Regions from separate parts of the Salinivibrio sp. MA351 genome, predicted to be linked through region 1. Evidence: predicted binding sites of a transcription regulator. Region 1 holds the regulator's gene; each other region holds the start of a gene.
What was found. Region 1 encodes CRP, which controls carbon source genes, mostly activating them, when cyclic AMP is high. Its sites were predicted from a motif close to TGTGANNNNNNTCACA; they were not measured.
Positions count from the first base shown of each region.

Region 2: the regulator CRP is predicted to act here: its motif matches at 1,253-1,268, upstream of rppH (RNA pyrophosphohydrolase).
Region 3: the regulator CRP is predicted to act here: its motif matches at 1,325-1,340, upstream of BZG78_RS10250 (CidA/LrgA family protein).

Region 1 is NZ_MUFG01000003.1:31,040-34,319, reverse strand. Features, by position in the region: gene astD (succinylglutamate-semialdehyde dehydrogenase) at 1-233, shown strand, start outside; gene BZG78_RS02660 (DUF1338 domain-containing protein) at 244-1,035, shown strand; gene crp (cAMP-activated global transcriptional regulator CRP) at 1,154-1,786, opposite strand; gene BZG78_RS02650 (phosphoribulokinase) at 2,036-2,905, opposite strand; gene BZG78_RS02645 (YheU family protein) at 2,962-3,180, opposite strand.
Region 2 is NZ_MUFG01000023.1:42,163-45,442, reverse strand. Features, by position in the region: gene BZG78_RS12095 (DUF6482 family protein) at 1-119, shown strand, start outside; gene mutH (DNA mismatch repair endonuclease MutH) at 127-798, opposite strand; gene rppH (RNA pyrophosphohydrolase) at 1,422-1,934, shown strand; gene ptsP (phosphoenolpyruvate--protein phosphotransferase) at 1,947-3,280, shown strand, end outside.
Region 3 is NZ_MUFG01000017.1:69,843-73,122, forward strand. Features, by position in the region: gene BZG78_RS10240 (hypothetical protein) at 1-252, shown strand, start outside; gene BZG78_RS10245 (LysR family transcriptional regulator) at 331-1,230, opposite strand; gene BZG78_RS10250 (CidA/LrgA family protein) at 1,360-1,788, shown strand; gene BZG78_RS10255 (LrgB family protein) at 1,795-2,505, shown strand; gene msrB (peptide-methionine (R)-S-oxide reductase MsrB) at 2,639-3,280, shown strand, end outside.

The DNA.
Region 1 (3,280 bases):
GCGAATGGCAATACTTCCTCGATCATATTCGCGCAGGGATTGTGAATCGTAATCGTCAGTTGACAGGGGCAAGCGGTGATGCGCCATTTGGCGGGCCAGGTGCGTCGGGTAATTTACGTCCAAGCGCTTACTATGCCGCCGATTATTGCGCTTATCCCATGGCATCAATGGAAGGGGATCAGGTGGTACTGCCTGAGACGTTCGCCCCCGGTATTCCGACTCAACAAGATTAAGGAGACCAACATGGACAGTGGCCAAGCGTTATTCGATAAATTATGGCAAGACTATATTAACCGTCTTTGCCCATCGGCACATCAGGTACATGCCTTGCTCGAAGAAGGGCAGCCTTTAATCAATGATCATATTGCCTTGCGGACATTTGGTTTGCCCAAGGTTGGGCTTGAGGTCTTGGCGCGCCCCTTCCTGGCGCTAGGCTATCAGCAAAAAGGGGACTATACCTTTGAAGCGAAAAAGCTCAATGCCTGCCATTTCGAGCACCCCGATCCTTTGATGCCGAAAGTGTTTATCAGTGAATTGATGGTCGAGCAATGCTCGCCTGCGCTGCAAGCCATTGTTCACAAGCTGGTGGCACAAGTCGATGCGTCGTCACTAACAGGGAGCGATTTTCTTCATCAGGGGCGGCTTTGGGACATCGATAGCGCCACCTATCAAGCGCTTGCTGAGGAGAGTGAATACGCGTCCTGGGTAGCCGCGCACGGTTATGGCGCGAATCATTTCACAGTGAGTGTCAATCAGTTAAAGGCTCATGATCATTGCCAATCGGTTAATCAAAAGCTGCGAGACAATGGCTTTGCAATTAACGAAGCGGGTGGGGAAGTAAAAGGGGACGCATCCGTTTATCTGGAGCAATCCTCCACCATGGCTGACCGTGTCCCTGTTGTTTTCTCTGATGGCACGCAAACCATTCCAGGTGGGTTTTATGAGTTTGCTAAGCGTTATGTGTTGCCCAACGGTGAGTTGTACCAGGGGTTTGTTGCCGCTTCAGCGGATAAAATTTTTGAGAGCACGCACTAACAAATAGTGGATATAACGAGGCCTAAACGGTTAAGGAAGAGTTCGCTCTTCCTTTTTTTTGTTTTAAAAAGAAAAACCGACGCCAGGGCGTCGGTTGGGAATACAGAGAGCGCTGTGATTAGCGGGTACCGTATACCACGATGGTTTTACCATGGGCTGAAATAAGATTTTGCTCTTCCAGCATTTTAAGAATACGTCCCACGGTTTCACGCGAGCAGCCAACGATTTGGCCAATTTCTTGACGTGTGATCTTAATTTGCATGCCATCAGGGTGCGTCATGGCATCGGGTTGCTTCGCTAAATTCAACAAGGTTTGCGCAATACGGCCCGTGACGTCCAGGAAGGCAAGATCCCCCACTTTTTGGCTGGTCACTTGCAAACGGCGCGCCATTTGTGAGGACAAACGCATCAATATATCGGGGTTAACCTGGATCAGTTGGCGGAACTTTTTGAATGAGATTTCTGCCACTTCACAAGGAGACTTAGCCCGAACCCAAGCGGTACGCTCCTGATCATCTTCGAAAAGGCCTAGCTCACCGATGAAATCACCTTGGTTAAGATAAGACAGGATCATTTCCTTGCCTTCTTCATCTTTGATTAGAACGGCGACAGACCCTTTCACGATGTAATACAAGGTCTCCGCTTTTTCGCCTGCATGAATCAGCGTGCTTTTAGACGGATACTTGTGGATGTGACAATGTGAAAGGAACCACTCGAGTGTAGGGTCTGTTTGAGGTTTTCCTGGAACCATATAACTTATTTCCTCTGCATGTGTTGCCCGGCAACAACGTCCTATCTTTGTCTGAGGGGTAACCCACCAGATCTATGCACAGAATACGAAGTCTGGGCGCGGGCTACAAGCTCACTGTATGTTAACAAGAGTGTATCTTTTTTTGTTAGCAATTTCTTGATTTTGATCTAGGCCAACCGCCTAAAAATCTGGCAAAAACGTGGCTAAGATCACGGCTTGAGAAGTAATACACGATAGATGCGCTACGCCCTAGCCAATCTTGCCTTTTTCGATTAGCTGCTGAATCAATGGACGGATGATAAGTTCCATCGCAAAGCCCATCTTACCGCCTGGCACGACGAGTGTATTATGCCGTGACATAAAAGACCCCGTGATCATTTGCAGCAGATAAGGGAAGTCGACGTTTTTCATCCCTCGAAAGCGGATCACCACAAAGCTCTCATCCAACGAAGGAATGCCTTTGGCGTTCAGTGGGTTGGAGGTATCGACCGTCGGCACCCGTTGAAAGTTAATGTGAGTGCGTGAGAATTGCGGCGTAATATAATGCAAATAATCGTCCATCGACCGCACAATCGAGTCGGTGACCGCTTCGCGTGAGTGGCCCCTATCGCGGGTATCGCGGACAAACTTCTGAATCCACTCAAGGTTGACGATTGGGACCATACCAATCAATAGGTCGACATGTTGGGCGACATTGACCTCACCATCAACCACACCGCCGTGCAAGCCTTCGTAAAATAGTACGTTGGTATTGTCGGGTAAATCCTGCCATGGTGTGAAGGTCCCTGGCATTTGATTGTAGGGCACCGCTTCATCAAAGGTATGCAAGTAGCGGCGATATTTGCCTGTGCCGAGTTCACCGTACTCACGGAAAAACTGCTCTAATCGCGGAAAATCATTGGCGGTGGGGCCAAAGTAACTAATGTGCCGTCCTTGCTCACGTGCTTTACGGATCTCGACGTCCATTTCCGGTCGCGTAAAGCGATGGAAACTGTCCCCTTCTAGCCACGCCGCTTTGATGTTCATCATCTGGAACATCTTACGGAATGCTTCGGACGTGGTGGTGGTCCCTGCTCCTGAAGAGCCGGTGACCGCGATGATTGGATGTTTAGCCGACATGACGCGCCCTGTCATTCAGTCTGAATGTGTATCGCTGTTTATTGCGTACAGCGATGCTAAGATCTGAGTGCTTCTTTACGACGAATATCCACTGTCTCGTGCAACTCAGAATACACAATCACGGCGTCGCCGGATTGCAGTTGTTGGCGAACATCCGCCACTTTTTGTGCAAAGCTGACTTCCTGCTCACCATAATCGGTTCCTTCCCGTAACACAAAGTGCTCGATTAAACGAGTCAGTGTTTCCTCAGGGACCGATTGCCAAGGAACCATCATACTACATCACCTTTTGTTGATTTATGGCTGAGACGTTAGGGTGCTTGATGCTGATATTGTGAATCAGCTCGCATTTTACCCAATCATTCAACACAATGCA
Region 2 (3,280 bases), on a different contig from region 1:
GGGATAAGCTCAAGGCGCTTGGCATTGAACAGGGCGTGTTACGCTTAATGGATCCCTATGATGAGTTCGCGACCGGTGGGGAGCCTGGGTGTCGCGAAGACATGCCGATTCGATTTTAAGGCGCTATTATTGTGGATCGAGGAAGTAACGGGTCAGGATCTGGTGGGTAAATTGTGTCCGTAAATAAAACCCACGTGGTAGCGTTCGAATTGGCTCGCCATGAGGCCCAAAGGCGTCGGTGAGTACGCTGCCATTAGCAGCCTTGGGCCGCAATTGTAAGTATTGGCCTTGACGTGCCGTGATTTCGGTCACGCGTCCCAATGCCACCCAATCCATTAATTCTTCCCAGTCGGCGCGTAAGCATGCGTCTTCTTCTGAGCTAGGAGACCACAGCAGGGGAGTCCCTATCCGTCGCTTCGCCACGGGAATATCACGCTCGCCTTCCACGGGGACCCATAACACGCGTGATAGTTTTTGTCTTACATGGCTGGTTTCCCAACGCACCCCCGCAATCCCAGTGAGTGGTGCGACACAGACAAAGGTTGTTTCTAGAGGCTTACCGTTTTGGTTGACGGGAATGGTTTTTAGCTCAATCCCCAAATGTGCGAAGTCTTGTTCAGGCTTACTCCCCGCATTGGCACCTAAACAGGTCTCGAGTAACATACCGATCCAGCCTTTTTCCCGAGAGAGTGTTTCCGGACAGCTTATCGCTAGTGATTGGCTCACTTCACCCAGCGTCAGACCTGCAAGCTCTAGTGCTCGGTCCATCAGTATCTGTTCAGACTCAGGAGGATGTATCACAGTGGCTCGATCCTGTTTATGGGCATAACGGTCGTGCATTATCGAGAACTGTCATCAGTGCTGCAAGTGGATCCTTGGGGAGAGAATGTCATGACTGTCCTTTAGTTATCCACATGGGTATCATTTTATGCGTGTAAAATAAGGCGCATGATCATATATACAGTAATAAAAATCAGAGAAAAATGGATAAAAGAGCTGATCTGTCGTTTTTTTGAGCTATCGATGTGGATAATTCACTAACTGGTGGATCTTTGAGCGATCTGTGCGTATTTAATGATCGTCGGATCTTATCAAGGATCCTCTCTTAACGAATTACTTTTAAGTTTATGAATTTAAGGTCTTATTTTATTTGTATGACAATATTTCCTTCCGTTAGATGATCGATACCTGAAGCTTTAATGCACTTTTTCTAGGCTTCTTCACAAATCTATCCACAGAAAGCGTGAATAAATGTGCGCAAACTCTCATTGCTATGTTTATAACTTCCTGTTAGAGGGTGAGTTATCCTCAGATGACGACGAGAGCGCAAAAAAGAAGGTCAATCCACAATGTTTGTTTACCCTCAGCCGCTTTTTGTGAAAAAATCAGGTTCAGTAGAGATTTATCATTGAGGTTGTCCAGTGATTGATGGCGATGGCTATCGTCCCAATGTGGGGATAGTAATTTGTAACGGCCACGGTCAAGTACTCTGGGCTCGTCGATATGGTCAGCATTCATGGCAGTTTCCACAAGGTGGTATTGATGAAGGAGAAAGTCCTGAGCAAGCCATGTATCGTGAGTTGTATGAAGAAGTTGGGCTGACCAAAAAAGATGTGCGCATCTTGGGGACTAGTCGACATTGGTTACGTTATAAATTACCGAAACGCTTGGTGCGGTGGGATTCTAAACCCGTATGTATTGGGCAAAAGCAAAAATGGTTTTTGCTTAAGCTTGAGTGTGATGAGTCACACGTGAACGTTTTGCGTGGCGGGACACCGGAATTTGATGGCTGGCGTTGGGTCAGTTATTGGTATCCTGTGCGTCAAGTCGTGGCATTTAAGCGTGAAGTCTATCGGCGTGCAATGAAAGAGTTTGCGCCGCTTGCGATGCCTTTTAAAGAACGCAAACCTCGACGTAAAAATAAGCGAGGGTAAAGGAGAAACTCGGTGCTCACGCAGTTAAGGAATATTGTGCAAAGCGTTGCAGTGTCAGCCGATCTCGATCAGGCGCTGCATACGTTGGTGCAACAAACCTGCTTGGCAATGCGTACCGAGTGCTGCTCTGTCTATCTCGCCAACCTTGAGCAACAAAGCTTTGATTTGATGGCAACGCAGGGGCTCGATCCGTCGGCGCAAGTGTCGATGTCGTTTGGTGACGGGTTAGTTGGCGTGGTTGGTCAACGGGCTGAGCCTTTAAACCTCGCTTATGCACGACGACATCCTGCGTTTAAACCTTTTCCAGCGACCGGAGAAGATGCGTTTCAATCTTTTTTGGGTACGCCCATTATTTATCGCAAAAAGGTGCTGGGCGTATTAGTCGTTCAGCAACACCAACCGCGTCAATTTGATGAAAGTGAAGAGTCGTTTCTTGTCACCTTAGCCGCGCAGTTGGCGGTGGTATTTGCCCATGCGGATGCGCAAGGGGGGTGGCAAGGTACCCGATCGCCTATTTTACTTGAAGGGATGCCGGCGTCACCGGGGATCGGTATTGCTCAAGCTTGGTGCGACGAGTCGCAACCAAGGTTAGAAGACGTTGCTCCGGCAAGCAGTCTCGATGTGTCGCGAGAGCTCGACCGCTTGGACGCCGCGATTGATGAGGCAAGTACCGAGTTCCGGCGTTTGCGTAAGCGCTTTGATAAGGAGCTACAAAAAGACGCATTAGCGATTTTTGATCTGTTTGTACATCTGCTCAATGATCCCATGTTGCGAGAAGACATAACGGTCAGGATCCAGCAAGGCGATGAAGCGACGTGGGCCGTGCGACAAACTGTGGAGGCCTTTTCCGCACGCTTTTCCCTAATGGACGATCCTTATCTCAAAGCGCGCGCAGACGATGTAAAAGAACTGGGTCAGCGATTACTCTATTTTTTGATGGCCCCGGCAGGCAGTGCTCCAGCGATTTCATCACCGGTTGTGTTACTGGCTCACGAGCTGACAGCCGGTATGCTGGCTTCGATTCCTCGTACCTTACTGGCAGGCGTTGTCGCCGAACAGGGAGCGGCTAATTCTCATGCTGCCATTCTCGCGCGGGCATTGGGGATCCCTGCGATCATGGGAGTCAGCTTTTCTCCCTCACGCTTGCACCACAAAACCGTTATCCTCGATGGACACAAAGGGATATTAATGATCGAGCCTGCCGAGGCCTTGATCAACGAATACCAGCAATTGGTTCAAGAAGAAGCCAGCTTACAATCGACCTTTGAGACAGCACTGGCCAGCCCGGGACAAACCCAAGACGGCACCCGGGTTGAGGTCCATTTAAATGCCGGTCTTAGTGCCGA
Region 3 (3,280 bases), on a different contig from region 1:
TTTGATGTGCTTGGCAATGCTCGGAGAAAAAGAAATAAGCTCGCTCATGATGGTTCTCTACCTGAATTTGAAGTTGTTGAGCGCTTATGGTTCACCTTGATTTCATTGATAGAAGAGCATAGCAAAGTTTCTCTTCAAAGGTTACGGCAATGTACATCTATGGGTCATGGAAAATTCAATAGACACTTTCCACCGGTTTTTTCTGAAGAAGCCTATATTAGCAGAGCAAAGTTCCCAGAGTGGCCAAAGTAAAAATGAAACTAACAATCGACTGCACGACGGCCGATTTTTCGCCAGTGTTTGGCGGCGTTGTGGATCAAAGCACTGAGTCTATCGATGCGCCTCTGTCGACTGGCACAATTGCATCCAGGCCTCGGCGGTGCGTGAGACATAGCGCTCGCCGTGCCAGACTAACCCCAGCTGCCATTCAATCGCCGGGCTTATCGGTTTCACTAGTAATAACTCACTGTCTTCCAAGCTGGCGCTGAGGCGCTGGCACAAGGGCGCGGGTAAGAACGCCACCCCAGCACCACTTTTCACTAAGGCGGCTAAAAAATCCCACTGACTGCTACGCGCGGCAATGGTGGGCTGATAACCATGCTCTTCACAGCGGGCAATAATCCGATCGCTTAAGGTAAATTCAGCGCTATACAGATAAAACGGCTCGTCTTTGACTGCCTGCCACGTCAGGCTTTTTTGCGCACGCCACGCGGCTTGATTAGGCAGCACAGCATAGATGGGGTGAGTTTGTAAGGGTAAGCTTTGCAAGCACTCAGGCTGGGTGTCGGTGAGCATAGTGATTGCCACATCAATCTCGCCATTGATTAGCGCTTGTTCGGTGCGCCGCCCCCCGTATTCGACAATACTGAGCGCGACATTTGGGTAGCGTTGGCGGTATTCACGCAGCACATTGGCATACAGCGGCCCTATCATCGGTGGCATTCCCAATCTAAGCTGGCCGCGCGCCAATTGGTTAAGATCGTCGAGCTCGGTATTTAGCTGCTCGAACTCAGCAATAATGCTCTGCGCGCGCTGATACACCACCTCTCCAGCATCGGTTAGCCAAAACCGCCTTCCCTCTCGGTGCAACAGTGGCTGACCCACATCTTGCTCAAGGTTACGCACCATTTTACTGATTGTCGGTTGCGTCACATGCAACGACGCCGATGCGGCAGTAAAGCTCTGCTTTTCCACCAAAGCAATAAAATAGCGCAACGCACGAATATCCATAAACGGCCCTTAAAAGCTAATCGTCAATCATGCCATTTTGGCATAGTTTAAATAAAAAAAAGTCACTTTATTCACTCTCTGCCAAGACGTAAACTATGATCTATCTCACAGATTATTGGCACGCCTTCGATGCAATTGATTAAAAACGCCTTACTTACCCTACTACAAGTCTTTGTCCTTGCTGGCATTTGGTTTTTGTCTGATTGGTTGGTCACCACCTTTGCTATTCCACTACCGGCCAACCTCACCGGTATGTTGCTGTTGTTAGGCGCATTAATGTTGAAAATTGTCCGTGCCGATTGGTTGCGCCGCGGGGCAGCGTGGCTGTTAGCCGAGATGTTGCTGTTTTTTGTGCCGGCGGTGGTGGCGGTGGTCAATTACCAAGATTTATTGCTGCAAGAAGGCGGTAAGATCATGGTTGTACTGATTTTAAGTACCGCGATGGTGATTGCGTCAACCGCTTGGGTGGTCGATAAAGTGTATCGTTTTGAGGTTAAAATGGCGCGCCGCCGCAGTAACCACCACGCGCACCACCCTGATCTAAAACCGGAGTGCTAAGCCATGATGTCTGCCTTACCGACTTGGCTTCATGCCTCGCTATTGAGCATTACCTGCTTTTTAATGACCCTTGGCTTCTATTACATGAGCAAATGGCTGTATCGCCGCCACCCCTCCATTCTGGTGATGCCATTGTTGCTCGCGCCCTTGCTGATTGTCGCGGTGGTGGTTGGGTTTAAGATCCCGTATCAAGACTACATGGCGCAATCTTACTGGCTGCTTTGGCTGCTGGGCCCAGCGACCGTGGCGTTTGCGATCCCTGTGTATGATAACCGCGCGCTCATCCGCCGCCATTGGTTATCCCTGTCAATCGGTGTCACTGTGTCGGTGCTGGTCGCGATTACCAGTACTGTAGTGTTAGCGCGGGTGTTTGAGCTGTCTGAACTGCTGCAACGCAGTTTGGCGATGCGCTCAATTACTACCCCTTTTGCCGTGGAAGCCACCAAAGCGATTGGCGGACAAAGCGATCTCACCGCGCTGTTTGTGGTTCTCACTGGCGTAATTGGGATGGCAATCGGTGAAAGTATTTTGACCGTGATTGCGATTCGATCACGCTTGGGACGCGGCGCCAGTTTGGGTGCATCGGCCCACGGTGCCGGTACCGCTAAAGCGTATCAAATTGGTCACGAAGAAGGAGTAGTATCTAGCGTGGTGATGATGATTGCCGGCATGGTCACTGTGTTACTTGCACCTGTGTTAGGCCAGTTGCTTTGGTGATCCTAACCGCTTTATTGATCCTTGTATGACTTTGTACGCTATCTATTGCTATCAATAAAAAATGAGTGAGTTGATGAAAGTTTCTGCGTAGTAAGCAGGTCTTACACGGACAAACTCTGATAACGAGGCAATAATGAAACAGCGTAAGTCAATTTGGCGAGTCATCGCGTTCACAGTATTCAGTTTGCTATCGATAGCAAGTTATGCGGCGGTGAAAGATACCGCCACTACAGACCAAGGCTACCAAAAAGCGACCCTTGCCGGCGGTTGCTTTTGGTGTACAGAATCTGATCTTGAAAAGCTCGACGGCGTGATTGATGTGGTGTCTGGCTACTCAGGCGGTGAGCTTGAAAATCCAACCTATAAAGAGGTCTCGTCCGGCACCAGCGGGCATATCGAGGTAATTGATGTCACCTACGATCCCAACTTGGTGAGTTATGAGCAGGTGTTAGACCAGTTCTTCCGTCATATTGACCCCACCGATGACCAAGGCTCGTTCGTTGACCGCGGCCCGCAGTATCGCCCCGCGATCTTTTATCGATCTGAAACGCAAAAACAAATTGCTGCCGATTTTATGGCGGAAATTGACGCGTTAGGCGTGTTCATAAAGCCGCTCAAAACCGAGTTGATCCCATTCGAGAAATTCTGGCCAGCAGAAAGTTATCATCAGGATTATTATAAAAACCACAGCGTACGTTACAGCTATTATCGCTACGCATCGGGTCGCGATCAGTATCTGGACGAGATTTTTGGTGACGATCGCAAAGACAACCCG